Regions from separate parts of the Streptomyces sp. NPDC058697 genome, predicted to be linked through region 3. Evidence: riboswitches for the same ligand, from Rfam matches in the RefSeq annotation. Region 3 holds a riboswitch; each other region holds the start of a gene.
What was found. Region 3 has a riboswitch for thiamine pyrophosphate ahead of thiO (glycine oxidase ThiO). Riboswitches for the same ligand answer to the same signal wherever they lie in the genome.

Region 1: it holds a riboswitch for thiamine pyrophosphate, as region 3 does, so the genes downstream of both, ACFWXQ_RS37470 (thiamine ABC transporter substrate binding subunit) here and thiO (glycine oxidase ThiO) in region 3, are expected to answer to the same signal.
Region 2: it holds a riboswitch for thiamine pyrophosphate, as region 3 does, so the genes downstream of both, thiC (phosphomethylpyrimidine synthase ThiC) here and thiO (glycine oxidase ThiO) in region 3, are expected to answer to the same signal.

What each region holds. Positions count from the first base shown of each region.
Region 1 covers NZ_JBHXSU010000024.1:80,034-87,552, reverse strand. Annotated here, with positions in the region: gene ACFWXQ_RS37495 (hypothetical protein) at 1-1,676, shown strand, start outside; gene ACFWXQ_RS37490 (hypothetical protein) at 1,745-1,987, opposite strand; gene ACFWXQ_RS37485 (hypothetical protein) at 1,984-2,223, opposite strand; gene ACFWXQ_RS37480 (hypothetical protein) at 2,396-3,232, shown strand; gene rlmN (23S rRNA (adenine(2503)-C(2))-methyltransferase RlmN) at 3,284-4,390, shown strand; TPP riboswitch at 4,415-4,520, shown strand; gene ACFWXQ_RS37470 (thiamine ABC transporter substrate binding subunit) at 4,600-5,679, shown strand; gene ACFWXQ_RS37465 (ABC transporter permease) at 5,655-7,382, shown strand; gene ACFWXQ_RS37460 (ABC transporter ATP-binding protein) at 7,385-7,519, shown strand, end outside.
Region 2 covers NZ_JBHXSU010000009.1:192,438-199,956, forward strand. Annotated here, with positions in the region: gene ACFWXQ_RS22925 (LacI family DNA-binding transcriptional regulator) at 374-1,486, shown strand; gene ACFWXQ_RS22930 (metallophosphoesterase) at 1,684-2,901, shown strand; gene ACFWXQ_RS22935 (hypothetical protein) at 3,085-3,960, shown strand; gene thiC (phosphomethylpyrimidine synthase ThiC) at 4,356-6,203, opposite strand; TPP riboswitch at 6,196-6,352, opposite strand; gene ACFWXQ_RS22945 (YibE/F family protein) at 6,424-7,519, shown strand, end outside.
Region 3 covers NZ_JBHXSU010000012.1:267,813-275,331, reverse strand. Annotated here, with positions in the region: gene pknB (Stk1 family PASTA domain-containing Ser/Thr kinase) at 1-336, opposite strand, end outside; gene ACFWXQ_RS27585 (thiazole synthase) at 479-1,273, opposite strand; gene thiS (sulfur carrier protein ThiS) at 1,277-1,477, opposite strand; gene thiO (glycine oxidase ThiO) at 1,480-2,697, opposite strand; TPP riboswitch at 2,695-2,808, opposite strand; gene ACFWXQ_RS27570 (hypothetical protein) at 2,861-3,205, shown strand; gene ACFWXQ_RS27565 (NAD(P)/FAD-dependent oxidoreductase) at 3,272-4,501, shown strand; gene ACFWXQ_RS27560 (helix-turn-helix domain-containing protein) at 4,675-5,046, shown strand; gene thiE (thiamine phosphate synthase) at 5,124-5,774, shown strand; gene metF (methylenetetrahydrofolate reductase [NAD(P)H]) at 5,881-6,804, shown strand; gene ACFWXQ_RS27545 (hypothetical protein) at 6,862-7,519, shown strand, end outside.

The DNA.
Region 1 (7,519 bases), on a different contig from region 3:
CCGGCCCGGACGGTGACGTCCGGGCCCCGCAGCCGCAGTACTACGGACTGCCGCTCGTATCGGCCGGCGCCGTCGTACGGGTCGGATACAAGGACCAGGACGGTACGAGCCGGACGCGTGCCTTCCCCGCGGAGGTGGCCGTCACTCCCACCGGACTGCTCGTGACGGCACGCGGCCTGATGGGCGACGACGTCATCCTCGCGTTCACCGGACTCACCGTGACCGCCGCCGTGGCCGTCGACCTGAGCTGCTGGTACACCGTCCCCGTCGCCGACCGGCACGGCGGGCCGATCGTCTACTTCCGCCCGCGGCCGCCGGGCCTCTCCGGCTCCCTGCAGGGCCAGGGCACGCAGCAGGGCGTGGGCCAGTCCGGCACGCTGGATCTGGGCATGAAGTACGCCGGACCGTCCTACCGGGAGAGCCGCACGGTGACCGTGGGCGGTTCGACCACGGTCCTGCACGGCGTCGACCAGCTGCGGCAGTTCGACGTACGGCAGTCGGAGTACGCCGAGGTGACCGCGCTGGGCGACATCCCCTCCCGGTATCCCTCGCTCCGGGCCGTGTACCTGGGAGCGGTGAGCGGCACGCTGATGGCCGTACCGGCCGTCTATGGGGTGTCGCGCGGCAAGGACGGCTGCGCGCAGCAGTGCGACGCGATCCTCGACTCCGGAGCGAACAGCCGCTGCCGGTTCCAGTTCTCCTTCACCCTGGGGCCGGTCGTCGACCCCGTCGACCTCATGCGGCTCTGGGCCGATGCCACCGCGCACCCGGCCCTCAGGGACACGGTCCGGCTGGCCGCTCTCCCGTCCACCCTGGACGGCCGGACGCCGGTCACCTTCTCGTCCTCCCTGGTGAGTCCGCCGTCGTTCGCCGACGGCCCGCGCCCGCATACGTTCCTGGCCGCCATGGAGATCACCGACGACAGCGAACTGCCCGCGATCGTCAAGGCCAACCTCTTTCTGCGACAGCTGACCGCGAGCCGTACGAGACCGCTGTTCGGCCGTGTCGGGCTGCGCCTCGACAGTGTGCACGAGCCCCTCGTCGGCAATGTCGTCCTCAACCTGCACACCACCAGCAGCGCGGACGACCTGGCCGTCGATCTGGCGGATCCCGCCGCGCCCCGGGCACGCAACGCCGCCCCGCTGGACCTCCGGCTGATCCGGTACGGCCGTATCGACGGCACGGGGCTCAGCACCGCACCGCTCGACATCGTCCTGCCCGAGGGCGCGACGACGACGCTGCCGGGCACCGCCGACACCACGGATCTGCGCGTCCATCACACGCTGGCCCTGCCCGATCCGTTCCCGACGACCGCGCTGCGGCGCTATGTCACCGTCACCGCGGTGGACGTGCAGCAGGCTCACCATGTGCTCGCCGTCAACGGCACCGGAGTGAACTTCGCCGCCCGTGGCATCGGCACGATCACCGCCCTGGCCACCCTGCGCGAGGCACCCGGGATCACGGTGCCCGAACTGAGACTCGTGGCGGGGCGCAGGGCGGACAGCACGACCGTCGACATTCCGGTGACGTTCGCGGTCTCCGGCCTGGCCGCGGTGGTGGGCATCACGGTGACCTGGCTCGACCCGGCACGCCCCGCCCTGTCCCTCGACCTCGAACACGACTTCATCGAGCATCCGATCATGGTGCTGACCGGCGAGTTCCTTGACGACCGTTGATGAGGCGGGGCTGTCCTCTTGGGCTGTTGGGGCGCGACCAGCGCCGAGAGGGGCGGCCCGTAGTGCTGTCACTCCGTGCCGTATTCGTGCGGTCGGCCGTCCTGCCAGTCCACCCAGTGCGGATCGTCCAGGAGCTCCCAGGCGTCCGGCAGGCCCGCGCGGCGCAGGAACTCGATCAGGTCGGCGTCGCTGTGCGCGAGGCCGGCGAACCGGGCGCGGATCGACACCCGGCGGCCGCCGGTGCCCGCCGCGCGGTGCACGACGATGGGCGCGGTGCCCTCGCCTTCAGGCTGTGCATGCTCGCGGTTCACAGCTCACCGCGGATGGCATCGGGGGTGGGGGAGGGGGTGAGTCTCCACTCCAACTCGACGGAGGCGGAGGCGGAGGCGGTGGTGGAGGTCGTGGTGCCGGCGAAGGCGAAGGCGGTGGCCGTGGCCGCGGCCACGGCGGAGGCGGAGGCGCTGGTGTCGTCGGTGCGGCGCAGCCGCCGGACCAGCCGATCGCGGTCGCTGCGCCGATGATCCGGGTGAGACACATATTCGTACACGAGTTCGATTGTAGGTCCAGGTGTGGCCCATGGGACAGTGCCCGCGTCCTCCGGCATCAGTCCTGAGTGGGCCGACAGCCCACGACCACGCGCCTGCCCGAGGCCGTGTTCCGCGGGATGGGTAGGTTTGTCGCACCGCTGAAGGAGATGTGCGATTGAAGGAGGGCGTGCGATGCCGGACCGCCGTAGAGCTCTGTACGTGACCGATCTCGCCTACCAGGCGCGGGGGCGGCGCTACTGCGACGAGGACATCTTCCTGACCTCCCGGCTGCGCGACGACTTCGACGTAGCCCTGTGCCACCCGCTGGACGCAGCCGCGCTGATGGACGCCTTCGATGTGGTCGTGGTCCGCAACAGCGGGCCCGTGCTGCACTACCAGAAGGAGTACGACGCCTTCCGGGAGCGGGCCACGGCCGGCGGCACCCTGGTCTACAACCCGCTGTCCGGGCGCGGCGACATGGCCGGCAAGCAGTACCTGCTGGATCTGACCGCCGCAGGACACCCGGTCATCCCCACCGTCGACCGGCCCGAGGACCTGCACCTGCTCCCCGAGACCGGCCAGTACGCGGTCAAGCCCAAGGTGGGCGCGGACTCCATAGGCCTGGCCTTCGTGCCCCGCGAGCAGCTCGGCGGCCTCGACTACGGCGACATCCTGGTCCAGCCGCGCATCGACTTCCGCGACGAGGTGTCCTTCTACTACGTCGACGACGCCTTCCAGTACGCCCTTCACGCCCCCGATCCCGAGCGCCGCTGGGTCCTCGATCCCTACGAGCCCACCGACGCCGACCTGGCCTTCGCCCGGCGCTTCATCGACTGGAACACCCTCGATCACGGCATCCAGCGAGTGGACGCCTGCCGCACCCCGGAAGGCGAGCTGCTCCTCGTCGAGCTGGAGGACCTCAACCCGTACCTGTCCCTGGACCTGGTCGCCGACCGGACCCGCGACTCCTTCGTGGCGAGCATGACGCAATCCCTCCACCGGTTCCTGGATGCCCAGCCCCGCGGCTGAGACCGCCGGGGGCACAAGTCACACGAATCGATCTGCGACACTGGTACAGCCATGCCTAAGCCCGGAGAACTCACTTTCGTTGCCCCCCGCGGAGCCAAGAAGCCGCCGCGGCACCTTGCCGATCTCACGCCTGCCGAGCGTAAAGAGGCGGTTGCCGCGGTCGGTGAGAAGCCGTTTCGTGCCAAGCAGCTGTCGCAGCACTACTTCGCGCGGTACGCGCACGATCCGGAGCAGTGGACCGACATCCCCGCGGGATCGCGCGCCAAGCTGCAGGAGGCGCTGCTGCCCGAGCTGATGACGGTCGTGCGGCATCTCTCCACCGATGAGAACACCACCCGCAAGACCCTCTGGCGGCTCTTCGACGGCACGCTCGTCGAGTCCGTGCTGATGCGCTACCCGGACCGGGTCACCATGTGCATCAGCTCACAGGCGGGCTGCGGGATGAACTGCCCGTTCTGTGCGACCGGGCAGGCCGGTCTCGACCGGAATCTGTCCAGCGCCGAGATCGTGCACCAGATCGTGGACGGGATGCGGGCGCTGCGGGACGGGGAGATCCCCGGTGGGCCGGCCCGGCTCAGCAACATCGTCTTCATGGGCATGGGCGAGCCGCTGGCCAACTACAAGCGGGTCGTCCAGTCCATCCGGGCCCTCACCGACCCCGAGCCGGACGGGCTCGGGCTGTCGCAGCGGGGGATCACCGTATCCACGGTCGGTCTCGTCCCCGCCATCAACCGCTTCGCCGACGAGGGCTTCAAGTGCCGCCTCGCCATCTCCCTGCACGCACCGGACGACGAGCTGCGCGACACCCTCGTCCCGGTCAACACGCGGTGGAAGGTGCGGGAAGTGCTGGACGCCGGGTGGGAGTACGCGGCGAAGTCGGGCCGCCGGCTCTCCATCGAGTACGCGCTCATCCGGGACATCAACGACCAGGCGTGGCGCGGTGACCGGCTCGGGCGGATGCTCAAGGGCAAGCCGGTGCATGTGAACCTGATCCCGCTGAACCCGACACCCGGCTCCAAGTGGACCGCCTCGCGGCCCGAGGACGAGAAGGCGTTCGTCGAGGCGATCGCCGCCCATGGTGTGCCCGTCACCGTCCGGGACACCCGTGGCCAGGAGATCGACGGGGCCTGCGGGCAGCTCGCGGCCACCGAGCGGTAGTCTGGCGGACGTACGTACATCTTCATATTCCGACAGGGGAGCGCCACAGCGCTGAGAGTGCGGGACAGCCCGCAGACCCTCTGAACCTTGCCCAGGTCATTCTGGGTAGGAAGTTCGGTCACTACTCAAGCTGTTGCGCCCTGCCCGGGAACCGACCGAGGTCCCGGGCAGGGCCGCGTCTCTTCCTGGTCACCCCCAGGAGGAATTCAGTGAGCACCACCAGGAAGTTCACGGCCGTGGCCGTGGGGCTCGGCCTCGCCGCGCTCACCGCGTGCGGTTCGTCCGACTCCGGCGACGAGGGCTCCGGGTCCAAGACCGTCACCCTCGTCAGCCATGACTCCTTCGCCTACACCAAGGCCGTGCTGAAGGACTTCGAGAAGGAGTCCGGCTACAAGGTCAAGGTCCTCAAGGACGGCGACGCCGGTACGGCCGTCAACAAGGCCATCCTCACCAAGGACAACCCGCAGGGCGACGTCTTCTTCGGCGTCGACAACACCCTGCTGTCGCGCGCGCTCGACAACGGGCTCTTCCAGTCGTACGAGGCCAAGGGCTCGGACCTGATCCTGCCGCAGTACCGGGTCGACCAGGACAAGCACCGCGTCACGCCCATCGACTCCGGTGACATCTGCGTCAACTACGACAAGGCCTACTTCAGCAAGCACAAGCTGGCCCCGCCGACGTCCTTCGACGATCTGATCAAGCCCGAGTACAAGAACCTGCTGGTCACCGAGAACGCCTCGACGTCCTCGCCCGGCCTCGGTTTCCTCCTCGGGACCGCCGCGAAGTACGGGGACGACGGCTGGCAGGACTACTGGAAGAAGCTCAAGGCCAACGGCGTGAAGGTCGTCGACGGCTGGGAGCAGGCCTACAACGTGGAGTTCTCCGGGTCCGCCGGCGGCAAGAAGGCCAAGGGCGACCGGCCGCTCGTCGTCTCGTACGCCTCGTCCCCGCCCGCCGAGGTCATCTACGCCGACCCGAAGCCGAAGACCGCGCCGACCGGTGTCGCGGACGGCACCTGCTTCCGCCAGGTCGAGTACGCGGGCCTGCTCAGCAACGCGAAGAACAGCAAGGGCGGCAAGGCGCTCATCGACTTCCTGGTCGGCAAGACCTTCCAGGAGGACATGCCGCTGAACATGTTCGTGTACCCCGTCGTCGAGGGGGCGAAGGTGCCCGCCGAGTTCACCAAGTTCGGCCCGGCCGCCGAGAACCCCGAGACCCTCGACCCCGCCAAGATCGCCGACAACCGTGACGAGTGGGTCAAGTCATGGACCTCGCTCGTACTGAAGTAGAGCCCCCCGCCGAGGCGGAGCCGCCCGCGCGCCGGCGTCCGCGCCTCCGTCCGCGCCCCCGCACGCGCCCGCGTACGGGGAGCGCGGCGCGGCTCGCTCTCATGGCCGTGCCCGTCGCGTTCTTCGGGCTCTTCTTCGCCTATCCGGTCGCGGCGATCACGGCCCGCGGGCTCAGGATCGACGGGGTCTGGCGGTTCGGGCGGATCGGCGACGTGCTCGCGCAATCCGACATCCGGCACGTCCTGTGGTTCACGACCTGGCAGGCGCTCGCCTCGACCGCGCTCACGCTGCTGATCGCGCTCCCCGGCGCGTATGTGTTCGCACGCTTCGATTTCAGGGGCAAACAGGTCCTGCGGGCGATCGTGACCGTGCCGTTCGTGCTGCCGACCGTGGTCGTCGGCACGGCCTTCCTGGCCCTCCTCGGCCGCGGCGGGCTCCTGGACGAGCTGTGGGGCGTACGGCTCGACACGACCGTGTGGGCGATCCTGCTCGCGCACGTCTTCTTCAACTACGCGGTCGTCGTCCGCACGGTCGGCGGCCTCTGGTCGCAGCTCGATCCGCGCCAGGAGGAGGCCGCGCGGATGCTCGGCGCCTCGCGGTTCGCGGCCTGGCGCCGGGTGACGCTTCCGGCGCTCGGCCCCGCGGTCGCGGCCGCCGCGCTCATGGTCTTCCTCTTCACCTTCACCTCGTTCGGCGTGGTGCAGATCCTCGGCGGCCCGACCTTCTCGACGCTCGAAGTCGAGATCTACCGGCAGACCTCGGAGATCTTCGACCTCTCGACGGCCGCCGTCCTCACCCTCGTCCAGTTCGTGGCGGTCGGCGCGATCCTCGCCGTCCACGCCTGGACCGTGCGGCGGCGGGAGACGGCCCTGCGCCTGGTCGACGCGTCCGTGACGGCACGACGGCCGCGCGGCACCGGGCAGTGGACACTGCTCGCCGCCGTCCTTGCCACCATCGCCATCCTGCTCGTGCTGCCGCTCGCCGTGCTGGTCGAGCGGTCCCTCGACGCCCCCGGATTCGGCTACTACAAGGCGCTGACCAGCGATGAAGGCGGCATTTTCCTCGTCCCGCCGATCGAGGCCGTCGGCAACTCGCTGCAGTACGCCCTCGCCGCCACCGCCATCGCGCTGCTGATCGGCGGACTCGCGGCCGCCGCCCTCACCCGCCGGGACGCCGGCCGTCTCGTACGGGGCTTCGACGCCCTGCTGATGCTGCCGCTCGGCGTCTCCGCCGTGACCGTCGGGTTCGGCTTCCTCATCGCGCTCGACAAGCCTCCGCTGGACCTCCGGAGCACCTGGATCCTCGTGCCGCTCGCGCAGGCGCTGGTGGGCGTCCCCTTCGTCGTACGGACCATGCTGCCCGTGCTGCGGGCGGTGGACGGACGGCTGCGCGAGGCGGCGGCGGTGCTCGGGGCCTCGCCGTGGCGGGTGTGGCGCGAGGTCGATCTGCCGATGGTGCGGCGGGCGCTGCTGATCGCGGCCGGGTTCGCCTTCGCCGTGTCGCTCGGCGAGTTCGGCGCGACCGTCTTCATCGCGCGGCCCGACAACCCGACGCTGCCGGTCGCCGTGGCACGGCTGCTGGGGCGGGCCGGCGAGCTCAACTACGGGCAGGCCATGGCACTTTCGACGATCTTGATGGTGGTGTGCGCGGTGGCACTGCTCGTTCTCGAACGCCTTCGTACCGACCGGACCGGGGAGTTCTGACCATGAGCCACGCAAAGCTCGAACTGGATGGAGCGACCGTACGTTTCGGTGGGCGGGCCGTGCTCGACTCCGTCGGGCTCGATGTCGCCGAGCACGAGATCGTGTGCGTGCTCGGGCCCAGTGGCAGCGGCAAGTCG
Region 2 (7,519 bases), on a different contig from region 3:
ACCTTAAGAGGATTCGGCTCCGCTGCGAATGGCCCGGGGCCCACCGCATCGACGGCGCCCGGCCACCGCGTACACACTCCCGGGCATCACCGCCCGAAGGCGTACGAAAGAGGGGGCGCGCCGCCCACCGGAGCACGCGCCGGTGGCTCGCGCCGTGGCGCGCATCCCTCGTGAAGGTGAGTTGAGACCTCTTCGAAACATGGCCCATTTGGCAGGCCCATGCGCGCCGACAAGTGACGTCCTGTCATTGAAACGGTCAACTCCCTTCTCTTCCAAGGGACTTGCCTGCTGATGACCATGCAGAAACGTGCCTGTCAACGCGTGCATATGCGTCCGCACTACCCCACCTCATGAGCCCTACTATCGGCTCGCCATGACAGCAGCAGGGAAGCACCAGGTGAGCCGGTCGGATACCTCCCGCCGAGGAAGCCGGCCGGGCCGGGCGGGCATCAGAGACGTGGCCGCGGCCGCGGGAGTGTCCATCACGACCGTGTCCGACGCGCTCAACGGCAAGGGGCGGCTCCCGGACGCCACCCGACGCCATGTCCGCGAGGTCGCCGACCGGCTGGGCTATCGCCCCTCCGCCGCGGCCCGAACGCTCCGTACCGGAAAGTCCGGCCTCATCGGCCTGACTGTGACGACCTACGGGGATGAACCTTTCACCTTCACGGAGTTCGCGTACTTCGCGGAGATGGCCAGAGCCGCCACCTCGGCCGCGCTCGCCCGGGGCTACGCCCTGGTCATCCTCCCCGCGACCTCGCGCCACGACGTGTGGTCGAACGTGGCCCTGGACGGGACGGTCGTCATCGACCCCTCCGACCAGGACCCGGTCGTCAGCGAACTCGTCCGCCAGGGCTTACCGGTCGTCTCCGACGGCCGCCCGGCCGGCTCGCTGCCGGTGACCGCCTGGGTGGACAACGACCACGAGGCCGCGGTCCTGGGCATCCTCGACCACCTGGCCGACGCCGGCGCCCGCCGGATCGGCCTCCTCACGGGGACGACCACGGACACGTACACACATCTGTCCACGACCGCGTACCTGCGTTGGTGCGAGCGCGTGGGCCAGGATCCGGTCTACGAGGCCTATCCCGCGCACGATCCGTGCGCTGGGGCCGTCGCCGCCGACCGGCTCCTCGCCCGGCCCGACCGGCCGGACGCCGTCTACGGGCTGTTCGACCCGAACGGCACCGACCTCCTCGCGGCGGCCCGCCGCTACGGACTGCGCGTGCCGGAGGACCTGCTGCTCGTGTGCTGCAGCGAGTCCACCGTGTACGCCAACACCGAGCCGCCCGTCACGACACTCTCGCTCAAACCGCGCCGCATCGGCACGGCCGTGGTCCAGCTCCTCATCGACGCGATCGAGGGGGTCGAATCGGACCAACCGGTCGAGCAGGTGATACCGACCGAGCTGATCGTGCGGACGTCCTCGCAGCGACGGCCGCCCCGGACGACCGTCAGCCCGCCCCGATCACCGGAGGAGGAATGACCTCCGGATGACCTACGGGTAAATCCGGCGCGGAAAGCCCCTCCCAATTCGGGAGAAAACCACGGTGAACTGGGGTTCTGCTCCGATTCACCACCCCTGGGTCATCACATGGCGCGATCCGCATTCCTATGATGGGCGGACGACACCGCGGGCCGCTGCGACCAGGCAGTCCGACGCGGTGCAGATGCGGCGCGATGGTGGTGGAGGGGTCGATGACTCAGGGGGCCGGTCAGGGACCCGAGATGCGTACGCCGACGGTGCGCGACTTCCGCGTGCCGGCGTACGTCCACGAGGCCGGTCCGTACACGCAGTCCCCCGGCCCGTACCCGCAGTCCGGCGAGGTGTACGACCAGGCCGCCGAGCCGTACGACCAGGCCCGGGACCAGTCCGCCGGTCCCTACGCCGAGGGCTCGCGGCAGTACGGCCGACCCGGCCCCTACGCGCAGCAGACGCCTCCCGGCGAGGGCGCGGGACCGGCCGGCGAGTCGGCGGGCTACACACCGACGCAGCGCGATCTGCCCGTCATCAACCGCGGTGACACCCTTCAGGTACCGGTAGAACCCGAGGCCGGGCCGGTCGTCCAGCCCGCCGAAGGCCCGGGACCGCTCTATGTCGTCGGTGACGTCCACGGCTATCTCGACGAGCTCGTCGCCGCGCTGCGCGAGAAGGGCCTCATCGATATCGACGGCAGCTGGGCGGCGGGCACCTCGCGGCTGTGGTTCCTCGGTGACTTCACCGACCGCGGGCCCGACGGCATCGGCGTCATCGACCTCGTGATGCGGCTGTCCGCGGAGGCCGCCGCCGCCGGGGGCTACTGCAAGGCGCTGATGGGCAACCACGAGCTGCTGCTGCTCGGCGCCAAGCGGTTCGGTGACACCCCCGTCAACTCCGGGGCGGGAACGGCCACCTTCCAGGCCGCCTGGCTGCTGAACGGCGGCCAGAAGACCGACATGGAGCGCCTCCAGGACCACCATCTCCAGTGGATGGCCCGCCTCGACGCCATGGAGATGGCCGACGGGCACCTTCTGGTGCACTCCGACACCACCGCCTATCTCGACTACGGCGACTCCATCGAAGCGGTCAACGACACCGTCCGCGAAACGCTCACCCGCAATGACGCGGACGAGTGCTGGGACGTCTTCCGCAAGTTCACCAAGCGCTTCGCGTTCCGCGACGACGGCGGTGCCCAGGCGGTGCGCTCCTTGCTGGACATGTACGGCGGTTCACGCATCGTCCATGGTCACAGCCCCATTCCCTATCTCCTGGGAGAGGTCGGCTCGGAGGAAGGGGAGGATTCCCCGAACCCCGTCGTCGAGAAACCGCATGTGTACGCCGACGGGCTCGCCATCGCGATGGACGGCGGCGTGACCATGGCCGGAAAGCTACTGGTCCAGCAACTTCCTCTGGATGGCTGAGCGTTCATCGGGCAGGCGTCCCCCGACGGAGGACAAGCACAACACAGGGGCAAATTCTGGAAACCCCCTGTCACCGTGTGCCGTCACCGCTCTACCATCGGCTTATCCGTAGCAGGCTCCCCTCCGTTTCTGCCCGACGGCTCGTCAGCATGCCGAGCCCCAAGCCCTACGGAGCATCGGGGGATGCACATGAACAGCGTTCCGCAGCACCTGCTGAGCGAGGACCGCCAAGAGTACGAGCGGATCCTCGATGAGGCGCTGCGCTCCGCACCACACCGTCCGGAACTCGCCGCTGTCGGTCAGCGGCTCAACCCCGAACAACTGCGCACGATGGCGCTCAACGCCACCGCTCTCATCACGGCAGCCGCGGCGACCGAGTACCAGCACTATGTGAAGGTCCGCGAGGAACTGCGCCAGCCGGCGCCGTCCACCCCTCCCGTCCGCGAAGGATCCAGCAGCAGCACCACGGATCCGGCCACGGGCGCGGTCGGGCTCGCCACCACCATGGGAGAGGTCGCCGAGACCGCCGGGGCGGGTGCCGCGGCGGTCGTCGCCGTGCTCGCCCCCGTCCTCGCCGGCACCGCCGCGGCGATCTTCCTGCTCGTCGGCTACATACTGAAGATGCTCGACCCCCAGCCGGGCATCGCCCAGACCCTCCTCACCACCGGGTGGGTCTTCGGAGCCATCACGGCCGTCACGATCCTGGTGGCCGCGGTCGGTCTCCTGCTCGCCGCCCTGCGCAACGGCGCCAGTTCACTTCAGGCCGACGCGCACGGCGAACGCAGCGAAGAGGTGAACCGCGCCAGGGAAGCCTGGCACGACGCCCTTCTGGAGCGCGGCATCATGCCGTTCCTCAGGGAGGCCCTCGCCGACCCGGGCACGGCCGCCCTCGGCCGTACGAAGCCGTCGGCGCCGATCAGCCGGATGCCCCAACTCGGCTACAACCGGCCAGGTTTCAGCAGCCCGGACGGCGGCCCGACAGCGGGACCCCGCCCCAGCTTCTCCAGCCCGGACTTCAGCAGCCCCGACTTCGGGGGGCCGGAGCACCAGCCGGAGTAGCCCCGCCCTCGCCCGGGCCCGGCCCTGAGCGGGGCCGGCAACCGGGCGCGGCCAGGCGGGAGCAGGGACCGACCGGCCGCAGCGTCGCGGGCACTGGGCCCGCGACGGCCGCGTCCCGGCAGGCACGGCCATCGCGCCGCGCCCTCATCGCGCGCCTTCATTCCGTTTCTACATGCACCAGGGCGAAGCTTCTCCACGCCGGACTGGACTCCTCCCGCTGCCTCAGGCTGCGTACGGCACGAGTCGAGCAGGTCCGCAGCCGGAAGTTGATCACACCGGGCTCGATCTTGTCTCTACCGGTACGGCCCGGGGCAAGGCGTCGCCATCCTCCGTGAGGTCTCGGCCGGGATGGCCGGGACCTCGGAGAAGAGGTCGGGTCGGACGGCGCGCCGGAGTCAGTCGGCCATGGGCAGGTACACCCTGTTTCCGCTGGCCGCGAACTCCTTCGACTTCTGGAGCATCCCCTCGGCGACCTCCTCGGCCGTAGCGCCCGCGGCCGCCGTGCCACCGAACTGCTCGGTGATGCTGTGGCTGATCTTCATCGAGCAGAACTTCGGCCCGCACATGGAGCAGAAGTGCGCTGTCTTGGCGGGCTCGGCCGGGAGGGTCTCGTCGTGGAACTCCCGGGCCGTGTCGGGGTCGAGGGCCAGGTTGAACTGGTCCTCCCAGCGGAACTCGAAGCGGGCGTCCGACAACGCGTCGTCCCACTCCTGTGCGCCCGGGTGCCCCTTGGCGAGGTCCGCCGCATGGGCCGCGATCTTGTAGGTGATGACGCCCGTCTTGACGTCGTCACGGTTGGGCAGGCCCAAGTGCTCCTTGGGCGTGACGTAGCAGAGCATGGCCGTGCCCCACCAGGCGATCATCGCGGCACCGATGCCGGAGGTGATGTGGTCGTACGCAGGGGCGACGTCCGTCGTCAGCGGGCCGAGCGTATAGAACGGAGCTTCATCACAGATCTCCTGCTGAAGGTCGATGTTCTCCTTGATCTTGTGCATCGGGACATGCCCCGGGCCCTCGATCATGGTCTGTACGTTGAAACGCTTCGCGACCCTGTTGAGTTCCCCGAGCGTCCTCAACTCCGCGAACTGGGCAGGGTCGTTGGCGTCCGCGATCGAACCGGGCCGGAGCCCGTCGCCGAGCGAGTACGTGACGTCGTACGCCGCGAGGATCTCGCAGAGTTCCTCGAAGTTCTCGTACAGGAACGACTCCTTGTGGTGCGCCAGGCACCAGGCCGCCATGATCGAGCCGCCGCGCGAGACGATCCCGGTCTTGCGGTTCGCGGTCAGCGGGACGAACGGCAGCCGCACACCCGCGTGGACGGTCATGTAGTCCACGCCCTGCTCGGCCTGCTCGACGACCGTGTCCTTGTAGATCTCCCAGGTCAGCTCCTCGGCCCGCCCGTCGACCTTCTCCAGCGCCTGGTAGAGCGGGACCGTGCCGATGGGGACGGGGGAGTTCCGCAGCACCCACTCCCGCGTGGTGTGGATGTTGCGGCCGGTGGACAGGTCCATGACCGTGTCGGCGCCCCAACGGGTCGCCCAGGTCATCTTCTCGACCTCCTCCTCGATGGATGAGGTGACCGCGGAGTTGCCGATGTTGGCGTTGACCTTCACCAGGAACCGCTTGCCGATGATCATCGGCTCGATCTCCGGGTGGTTGACGTTGGCCGGCAGTACGGCCCGGCCCGCCGCGATCTCCTCGCGGACGACCTCGGGAGAAACGTTCTCCCGGATGGCCACGTACTCCATCTCCGGTGTGACCTCACCCCGCCTGGCGTAAGCGAGTTGCGTCACCGCCTGTCCGTCACGGCTGCGCCGGGGCTGGCGCGGGCGCCCCGGGAAGACCGCGTCGAGGTTGCGCAGTCCGCCGCGCGGTGAGGTGTGCTTGATCCCGTCGTCCTCGGGTCGGACGGGGCGGCCCGCGTACTCCTCGGTGTCTCCGCGGGCGATGATCCAGTTGGCCCGGAGGGCCCCGAGGCCCCTGCGTACGTCGGTGTCGACGCTCGGATCGGTGTACGGGCCGGAGGTGTCGTACAGAGTGACCGACTCCCCGTTGGTGAGGTGCACCTGACGGACCGGCACCCGCAGGTCGGGGCGCGAACCCTCGACATACGCCTTGTGCCAGCCGATGGACTTCCCGGCCTCGCCGTTCTCGGGCGAAGCAGTCACTCCGCCACTCTCGGCCGAGGCGAACGCCCCGTCCGTCAGGCTGGAGGCAGGCGTGCGTACGTCCTTGTTGGTCATGAGACCTACTCCCTACGCCGGCATTACCCGGTAACAGGTTCGGCGGTCGACGCAGCGATTTCCGTCCGGCGATGTTCCACGTGAAACATCGCGTCTACGGAGGTCAGCGCCCTCTCAGCCCGGTGCTCCGAGCTCCCGCGTGTGCAAAGGTGCCTCCACGCTAGCGTCAGATGTGGCGCGGTGAACAGTGGGCCCGGGCTGTTCTTGCGATGATCGGTCGGTGACCACGACGCAGCAGCCCCCACTTCCGCCGTCCGAACCGCCCCACGGACACGGCCATGACGGCCATGGGCACGGCGGCGGACCTGGGAACGGACCCCACGGCCCCGGAGGGGGCGGCGGCGGAGACCGGCCCGGTGGTGGTGACGGCGGTGGACCGGGTGGCGGCGGGCACGGACACTCGCACAGTCATGGACCCGCAGCGCCTGTCTCGATGCATCTGCGCAAGGTCATCGCGGCCGTGCTGATCCCCTTCGCGGCGGCGGTCGTCGTCGGCCTCGTGGTGCTCTGGCCCGGCGGCGCCCCGGGGCACGAGCGCACCGGTGTGGGCTTCGACCGGCAGACCCAGCAGGCCACGGTGACCAAGGTCGACAAGGTCGACTGCAAGTCGGTGAACGCCTCGGGGGAGACGCCGACCGGCGACACCTCGACCGCCGAGGGCTCGTCGGCGCAGCAGCAGGCGACCGGCAGCTGCAAGAAGGCGACGGTCCGGGTCGACACCGGAAAGGACAAGGGCCGTACGTTCACGGAGATCGTCCAGCCGGACTCCTCGCGGCAGCTGGAGGAGGGCCAGGAGGTGATCGTCGCGTATGCGCCGGACGCCCCCAAGGAGCTCCAGTACTCGGTCACCGACGTGAACCGCAAGCTCCCGATGACGCTGCTCGCCGGGATCTTCGCCGTCGCCGTGGTCGTGGTGGGCCGGATGCGCGGCGTCATGGCACTGGTCGCGCTGGCCGCCAGCTTCCTCATCCTGACGTTCTTCATCCTTCCCGCGATCCTGCAGGGCTCGAACCCCCTGGTCGTGGCGGTGGTCGGGGCGAGCGCCATCATGCTGATCGCGCTCTATCTGTGCCATGGACTGTCCGCCCGTACGTCCGTGGCGGTGCTCGGCACCCTGCTCTCCCTGTTGCTGATCGGGCTGCTCGGCTCGCTGTTCATCGACTGGGCAGCGCTGACCGGCAACACGGACGACAACACCGGTCTGATCCACGGGCTGTACCCGTCCATCGACATGAGCGGCCTGCTGCTCGCGGGCATCATCATCGGCTCGCTGGGTGTGCTCGACGACGTGACGGTGACGCAGACGTCGGCGGTCT
Region 3 (7,519 bases):
CGCCCCGCGCTCGCGCAGCACGTCGCGCAGGGTGCATCCGGCCACGTACTCCATCGCCAGGTAGACGTAGCTGCCGTCCGTGCCCTGGTCGAATACCTGCACCACGTTCGGGTGGGCGAGCCTGGCCACCGACTTGGCCTCGCGGATGAAGCGGTCGACGAACGTGGCGTCGGCCGCCAGCGTCGGGTGCATCACCTTGAGCGCGAGCACCCGGTCCAGGCGGGTGTCCACGGCCCGGTAGACCGTGGCCATCCCGCCGACCGCGATGCGCGCGTCGACGCGGTAGCGGCCGTCGAGCACGTGCCCGACGAGCGGGTCCTGAAGGGTCGTATCCACGCAGGTGAGTGTACGAGCCGACACTGTCAACGCCGCCCGCACGGGCGAATCCGGGGCGGTACTGCAGCCGAGCTGTGACGGACGTCGCACGGTGGCCGATACCGTGCGGCGCCTGGATTCAGACAGGTGTTCAGGCCAAAAGTCAGAAAGCGGGCCTTTCCGGGTCCAATCGGGCGACACCCTCGACGGGGGACGACGCCTCGGCGAAATGGCGGCGCGGGATGCGCCCCGCGCGGTACGCGAGCCGGCCCGCCTCGACCGCGTGCCGCATGCCCTCGGCCATGAGCACCGGCTCCTGCGCCCGGGTCACGGCCGAGGCGAGCATCACACCCGCACACCCCAGCTCCATGGCGAGCGCCGCGTCCGACGCCGTACCGGCACCGGCGTCCAGGATCACCGGCACGCGCGCGTGCTCCACGATCAGCTGGAAGTTGTGCGGGTTGCGGATGCCGAGCCCGGACCCGATCGGCGACCCGAGCGGCATGACCGCGGCGCACCCCACATCCTCCAGTTTGCGGGCGAGCACCGGGTCGTCGTTCGTGTAGGGGAGGACCGTGAAGCCGTCGTCGACCAGGGTCTCGGCGGCGTCGAGCAGCTCTATCGGGTCGGGCAGCAGTGTGCGTTCGTCGGCGATGACCTCCAGCTTCACGAGGTCCGTGCCGAGCGCCTCACGCGCGAGCCGGGCCGTCAGGACGGCCTCCCCGGCGGTGAAACAGCCCGCCGTGTTGGGCAGCACGCGGATGCCCAGCCGTTCGAGCACGGACAGGACCGAGCCGTGGGCCTTGGGGTTCACGCGCCGCATCGCGACCGTCGTCAGCTCGGTGCCGGACGCGACGAGCGAGCGCTCCAGGACGTCGAGGCTGGGCGCGCCGCCGGTGCCCATGATCAGACGGGACGTGAAGGACGTACCGCCGAGGACGAAGGGATCGTCGGCCATGGGTCAGCCTCCTTGGATGGCGGTGAGGACTTCGACGCGGTCTCCCTCGGAGAGGAGCGTTTTCGACCACTGCGCGCGTGGGACGACGGTTTCGTTGAGTGCGGCGGCGACCCCGGAGGGAGCCGCGGTGAGCGCGGCGACGAGGGTGTCGAGGGCGGTGTCCGGGGCCAGCTGCCGCCGCTCCCCGTTGACGAAGATGCTCATGCTCATGCGCGCTGCTCCGAGAGTGCGGCGGCGCCGAACCGCCTGGGTGTGAAGGGGCGGGCCACGTCCGGGAGTTCACCGGTGGTCAGGGTGTGCGCCATGACGTCCCCGGTGACCGGCGTGAGGAGTACGCCGTTGCGGTAGTGGCCGGTCGCCAGCAGCAACCCGGGGAGCGCGGTCGGGCCGAGCAGGGGCGCGTTGTCGGGGGAGCCCGGGCGCAGTCCGGCACGCGTCTCGGTCAGCGGCAGCTCGGTGATGCCGGGGACGAGTTCGTGGGCGTCCCGCAGCAGCTCGTACACACCGCCGGCGGTCACCGTGGTGTCCCAGCCCAGCTCCTCGCTGGTCGCGCCGACGACCAGTTCGCCGCTCTCCCGCGGTACCAGATAGATGTGGCTGCCGCGCACGACCGCCCGCACGCTGCGGCTCAGGAAGGGCGCGAACCGCTTCGGCACGGTCAGCCGCAGCACCTGCCCCTTCACGGGACGCACCGGCGGCAGTACGTCGTCGGGGACGCCCGTCAGACGCCCGCTGAGGCTGCCCCCGGCGAGCACGACCCGGCCCGCCGAGAGCTCGGTGCCGTCCGCCGTCACGACTCCGGTGGCCCGGTCCCGTACGACGGTCAGGCGGTCCGCCCATGTCCGGTGGAAGGTCACTCCGGCCCGCTCGCAGGCCGTGACCAGGGCAGCTGAGAGGCGCCGCGGATCGACCTGGTGGTCGCTGTCGACCCGGAGCCCGCCGCGCACGCCCGGCGCGAGCATCGGCTCCAGCCGTCGGCACTCACGGCCGCTGAGCCACTCCGACTCCAGGCCCGACCGGAGTTGCAGGGCGTGAACTTCGCGCAGATGGGCGCGGTCGTCGGCGTCGAGCGCGACGGCCAGTGCGCCGCACCGCCGGTATCCGATGTCCTGGCCGGCCGCCTCGGTCAGCTCGGCCGCGAAGTCCGGATAGCGGCGCGCCGAGGCCAGGTTGAGGCCGAGCAGGGTCTGCTCGCCGTAGTGGAGTTCGGTGACGGCGGCCAGCATCCCGGCCGCGACCTGCGCGGCCCCGCCGCCGGGCTCCGGGTCCACGAGCGCGGTCGTGAACCCGCGCTGCGCGGCCCGCCAGGCCGTGACGAGGCCGATGATCCCGCCTCCGACGACCAGGACGTCCGAGGTGCGCGGGATATCGGGTGATGTGCGCGGTGCATCGGGTGCAACGGGTGTCTCCGGTGTACGCGACATGGGCGTCCAGCCCCTCCCTTCGCCGGCATGACCCGGATCAGGTTCGTACGGTCGGAGGCCGTTCCAGCCTCCCTCTCAGCCCGGTGCGTCCGGACTCCCGCGAGTGCTTTACGTTGGCCACCCTAGCCCTTCGCCCCAACAGCCTGTAAGGGAGCCTTCACGCATGGCCCGCTCGCTCGACGGTCTCCTCCTCTCGCCGGTCGCCGACCAGGCGCCGGGCCAGGTGGGCACCCGCACCCGGTTCGCCTATCACGAGAAGGACGGCGAGATCTGGGCCGAGTACGCGGGCGGCGACGTCGTGCGCGGCCACCTCGTGGGCACGCGCGAGGGCGACCGGCTCGACTTCCGGTACGTGCAGCTGAAGGTGGACGGCACCACCTCGTCCGGGCACTGCGTCTCCCTGGTCGTCGAACTGACCGACGGGCGGGTGCGCCTGGAGGAGACCTGGGAGTGGGAGTCCCAGGAGGGCAGCGGGACAAGTGTGGTCGAAGAGGTCAACAAGGGCTGACGCTGTGCAACAGCTCACCGATCGCGCCCCCTGACCGACGATTTCACCAGTGTCTATGGTGATCGTGTGAGTGAGCAGACGCAGGGACGGAGCCCGGCGGCGCGACGGAGCGCCGTGATCGTCGGGGCGGGCATGGCGGGCGTACAGACGGCCGTCGCCCTGCGGGAGCGGGGCTTCACCGGAAGCGTGACCCTGATCGGCGCGGAGCCCCACCAGCCGTACGACCGGCCCCCGCTGTCCAAAGCCGTGCTGCTGGGCAAGGCGGAGGGCTCCGCCTTCGACGTCGACTTCGAAGCGCTCGACGTGGAGCTCCGCCTGGGGCTCGAAGTGACCGGCGTGCACCCCTCGCGGCACGAACTCGACACGGTCGACGGCCCGGTTCCGTACGACGTCCTCGTCATCGCCACCGGCGCCGAGCCGGTCCAACTGCCGGGCGCCCAGGGCGTACCCGGTGTCCATCTGCTGCGCACCCTCGACGACGCCGAACGGCTGCGCCCCGTCCTCGCGCGGCAGCACGACATCGTGGTGGTGGGCGCGGGCTGGATCGGCGCCGAGTTCGCCACGGCGGCGCGCGAGGCGGGCTGCGCGGTGACCGTCGTGGAGGCCGCCGGCCGGCCGCTCGCCGGCGTGCTGCCCGCGGAGGTGGCCGCTCCGATGACCGCCTGGTACGCGGACAGCGGGGCGGTGTTGCGCACCCACGCGCGCGTGGAGCACGTCGAGCCCGGCGAGGTGGTGCTCGACGACGGCTCGCGGCTGCCCGCGGGCGCCGTCGTCGTCGGCATCGGGGCGCGGCCCGCGACGGCGTGGCTGGCCGGTTCGGGGATCGAACTCGGCGCCCGTCGGGAGGTGCTAGCGGACGACCATCTGCGCACCTCGGCCCCGGACGTGTATGCGGTCGGCGACTGCGCCTCGTTCCCGTCCGGCCGCTATGGCGAGCGCCTGCTGGTCCACCACTGGGACAACGCCCTCCAGGGCCCGCGCACGGTCGCCGCGAACATCGTCGGCGAGACGTCCGCCGCGTACGACCCCGTGCCGTACTTCTGGTCCGAGCAGTTCGGCCGCTTCGTCCAGTATGCGGGCCATCACGCGTCCGCCGACGCCATGGTGTGGCGCGGTGACCCGGCCGGACCGTCCTGGTCGGTGTGCTGGCTCCGCGGGGGCCGCCTGGTCGCGGTCCTGGCGGTGGGACGGCCTCGGGACCTGGCGCAGGGGAAGCGGCTGATCGAGGCGGGCACGGCGATGGACTCGGGGCTTCTGTCCGACCCCGCGTTGCCGCTCAAGAGCGCGATCGCGTAGACGCTCCGCCGGGCCGCACGGTCGGAGGTCATCCGGTGTCTGCGGGCCGTCCGTGGCCGGTCGCGCAGTTCCCCGCGTCCCTGACGGGTGCGGGCCTGCGTGAGGGGGCCTGCGTGACACGGTCGCACCGGCCCGGGTACCGACTGTCAGTCCGAGATGGCAGGCTTGTGCTCGTGACCGAGATTGACGCAAAGATCGATGCTCTCGTCCCCGCCTGGCTCACCCTCCCCGACATCGCCGAACAGCTCGGCGTCGAGGTGACCCGCGTCCGGCAGTTGGTCAAGGAAGGCCAGCTCATCGCCGTACGCCGTGGTGAGAACCGCGCGCTGCACGTCCCCGCCGCTTTCATCGACGGGGCCGAGCAGAAGGTCGTCAAGGGCCTGACCGGCACCCTGACGCTCCTGCGGGACGACGGCTTCACCGACGAAGAGATGCTCGAGTGGCTCTTCACCCCCGACGAGAGCCTGCCCGGTACGCCCGCGCAGGCTCTGAGCGAGAATCGCGGCACGGAGGTGAAGCGTCGCGCCCAGGCGCTCGCCGTCTGACCTGATCACGCCGTCCGGCGTACGGGCCGCGATCCTCACGGCCCGTACGCCACCGATACGACACGGGGGACCCACGCATGCCCGAATCCACCGCACGCGCCCGGCTCGCCGACGCCCGGGTGTACCTCTGCACGGACGCCCGCAAGCGCCAGGGCGACCTCGCCGAATTCCTGGACGCGGTCCTGGCGAACGGCGTGGACATCGTGCAGCTGAGGGACAAGGGCATGGAGGCGGCCGAGGAGCTGGAGCACCTCGCCGTCCTCGCGGACGCCTGCCGTCGGCACGGCACGCTGCTCGCGGTGAACGACCGGGCGGACGTCGCCCACGCCATCGGCGCGGACGTGCTGCACCTGGGCCAGAGCGACCTTCCGGTGCCCGCCGCCCGGGCGATCCTCGGCGACGACGTCCTGATCGGCCGCTCCACGCACGCCGACGCGGAGGCCGCTGCCGCCGCCGTCCAGGAGGGCGTGGACTACTTCTGCACCGGCCCCTGCTGGCCGACCCCCACCAAGCCCGGCCGCCACGCGCCGGGCCTCGAACTGGTCCGGTACACGGCAGCGTCGGCCACCGACCGCCCCTGGTTCGCCATCGGCGGCATCGACCTCGGCAACCTCGACGAGGTGCTCGAAGCGGGCGCCCGCCGCGTCGTCGTCGTACGGGCGATCACCGAGGCCGACGATCCGGCCGCGGCGGCGGCGGAGTTCGCGAAGCGCCTGCGTCACGCGTAGGTGCCCCGGGGTCGCAGTTGTCCGAGTGGTGGACAACAAATCGACAAAACGGGCAAATTTCCCGGATCCGGTTGGGGGACCGTCGCCCCCTGACTAACCTGCGGGTATGGCCCTCGGATCTGCTTCCACCAGGACGGACCGCGCACGCACGGTGCGTGACATGCTCGCGACCGGCAAGGCGACGTACTCGTTCGAGTTCTCCGCGCCGAAGACCCCGAAGGGCGAGCGGAACCTGTGGAACGCGCTGCGCCGGGTCGAGGCCGTGGCCCCCGACTTCGTGTCGGTGACGTACGGCGCGGGCGGTTCGACCCGGGCGGGCACGGTCAGGGAGACCCAGCAGATCGTCGCCGACACGACCCTGACCCCGGTCGCCCACCTCACCGCGGTCGACCATTCCATCGCCGAGCTGCGCAACATCATCGGCCAGTTCGCGGACGCCGGGATCCGCAACATGCTCGCAGTGCGCGGCGACCCGCCCGGCGACCCGATGGCCGACTGGGTGGCACACCCCCAGGGCCTGACGTACGCGGCCGAACTCGTCCGGCTCATCAAGGAGTCCGGCGACTTCTGCGTGGGCGTCGCGGCCTTCCCCGAGATGCACCCGCGCTCGACCGACTGGGACCGTGATGTCGCGCACTTCGTCGACAAGTGCCGGGCCGGCGCGGACTACGCGATCACGCAGATGTTCTTCCAGCCGGAGTCGTATCTGAGGCTGCGTGACCGGGTCGACTCGGCGGGCTGCGAGACCCCGGTCATCCCCGAGGTCATGCCGGTGACCAGCGTGAAGATGCTGGAACGGTTGCCCAGGCTGAGCAACGCCTCGTTCCCGGACGCCCTGAAAGAGCGGATCCTCACAGCCAAAGACGATCCGGCGGCTGTACGCTCCATTGGCATTGAGTTCGCCACGGAGTTCTGCGCGGGGCTGCTGGCCGAGGGAGTCCCCGGACTGCATTTCATTACGCTGAACAACTCCACCGCGACGCTGGAAATCTACGAGAACCTGGGCCTGCATCACCCACAGCAGGCCTAGACCGGTCGCATCGTCGTACGACACACTGCGTAGCGGCCACCTGGGAGAGGGGCGTACATGGGCTGGACGGTCCTCTACATCGCATTCGGCATCGTCGCGCTATGGCTGCTCGGCGAGGTACTGCTGCAGTACAAGGCGCGGCTGCGCTGGCGGCTGCTGGCCTTCGCCGGCTTCCTCGGGGTGGTCCTCGGTGTCCTGATTCCGAACGTACTGGTCATCGGCCTGGGTGCCGCGGCCTTCGCCGTCGGGCAGACGTACGTCACGCTCTCGTTCCGCAGCGGCTTCGCGGCCGGCTGGGCCGTCAACGGCCTCGGCGGCGGCCGCACGGGCGGGAGCAAGCGCCGCCGCGGCGAGGAGCGCAAGGACCCGACGCTGGAGGTCACCGACCTCCACGCCGCGGAGACCACGACGTTTCCCAGCCAGGACTTCGGCCAGGACGACCCCTACGGACGCGACGACTCGGTCTTCGGACAACGCCCCGAGACCGCAGCCGAGTCGACCTCCGTCTACGAACCGCAGCCGCTGCCCGACGACACGGGTCAGTACGGCGTCTACAGCGACGCGGCCTACGCCGCCGCCACCGACCCGGCGTACGCGGCTGCCGCACAGGCTCAGGGACAGCAGGCCCAGGGACAGCAGGGCCAGGACCCGCTCGGCCAGAACTACGCGTACGACGGCTACTCCGGCTACGACCAGCAGCAGTACGGCTACGACA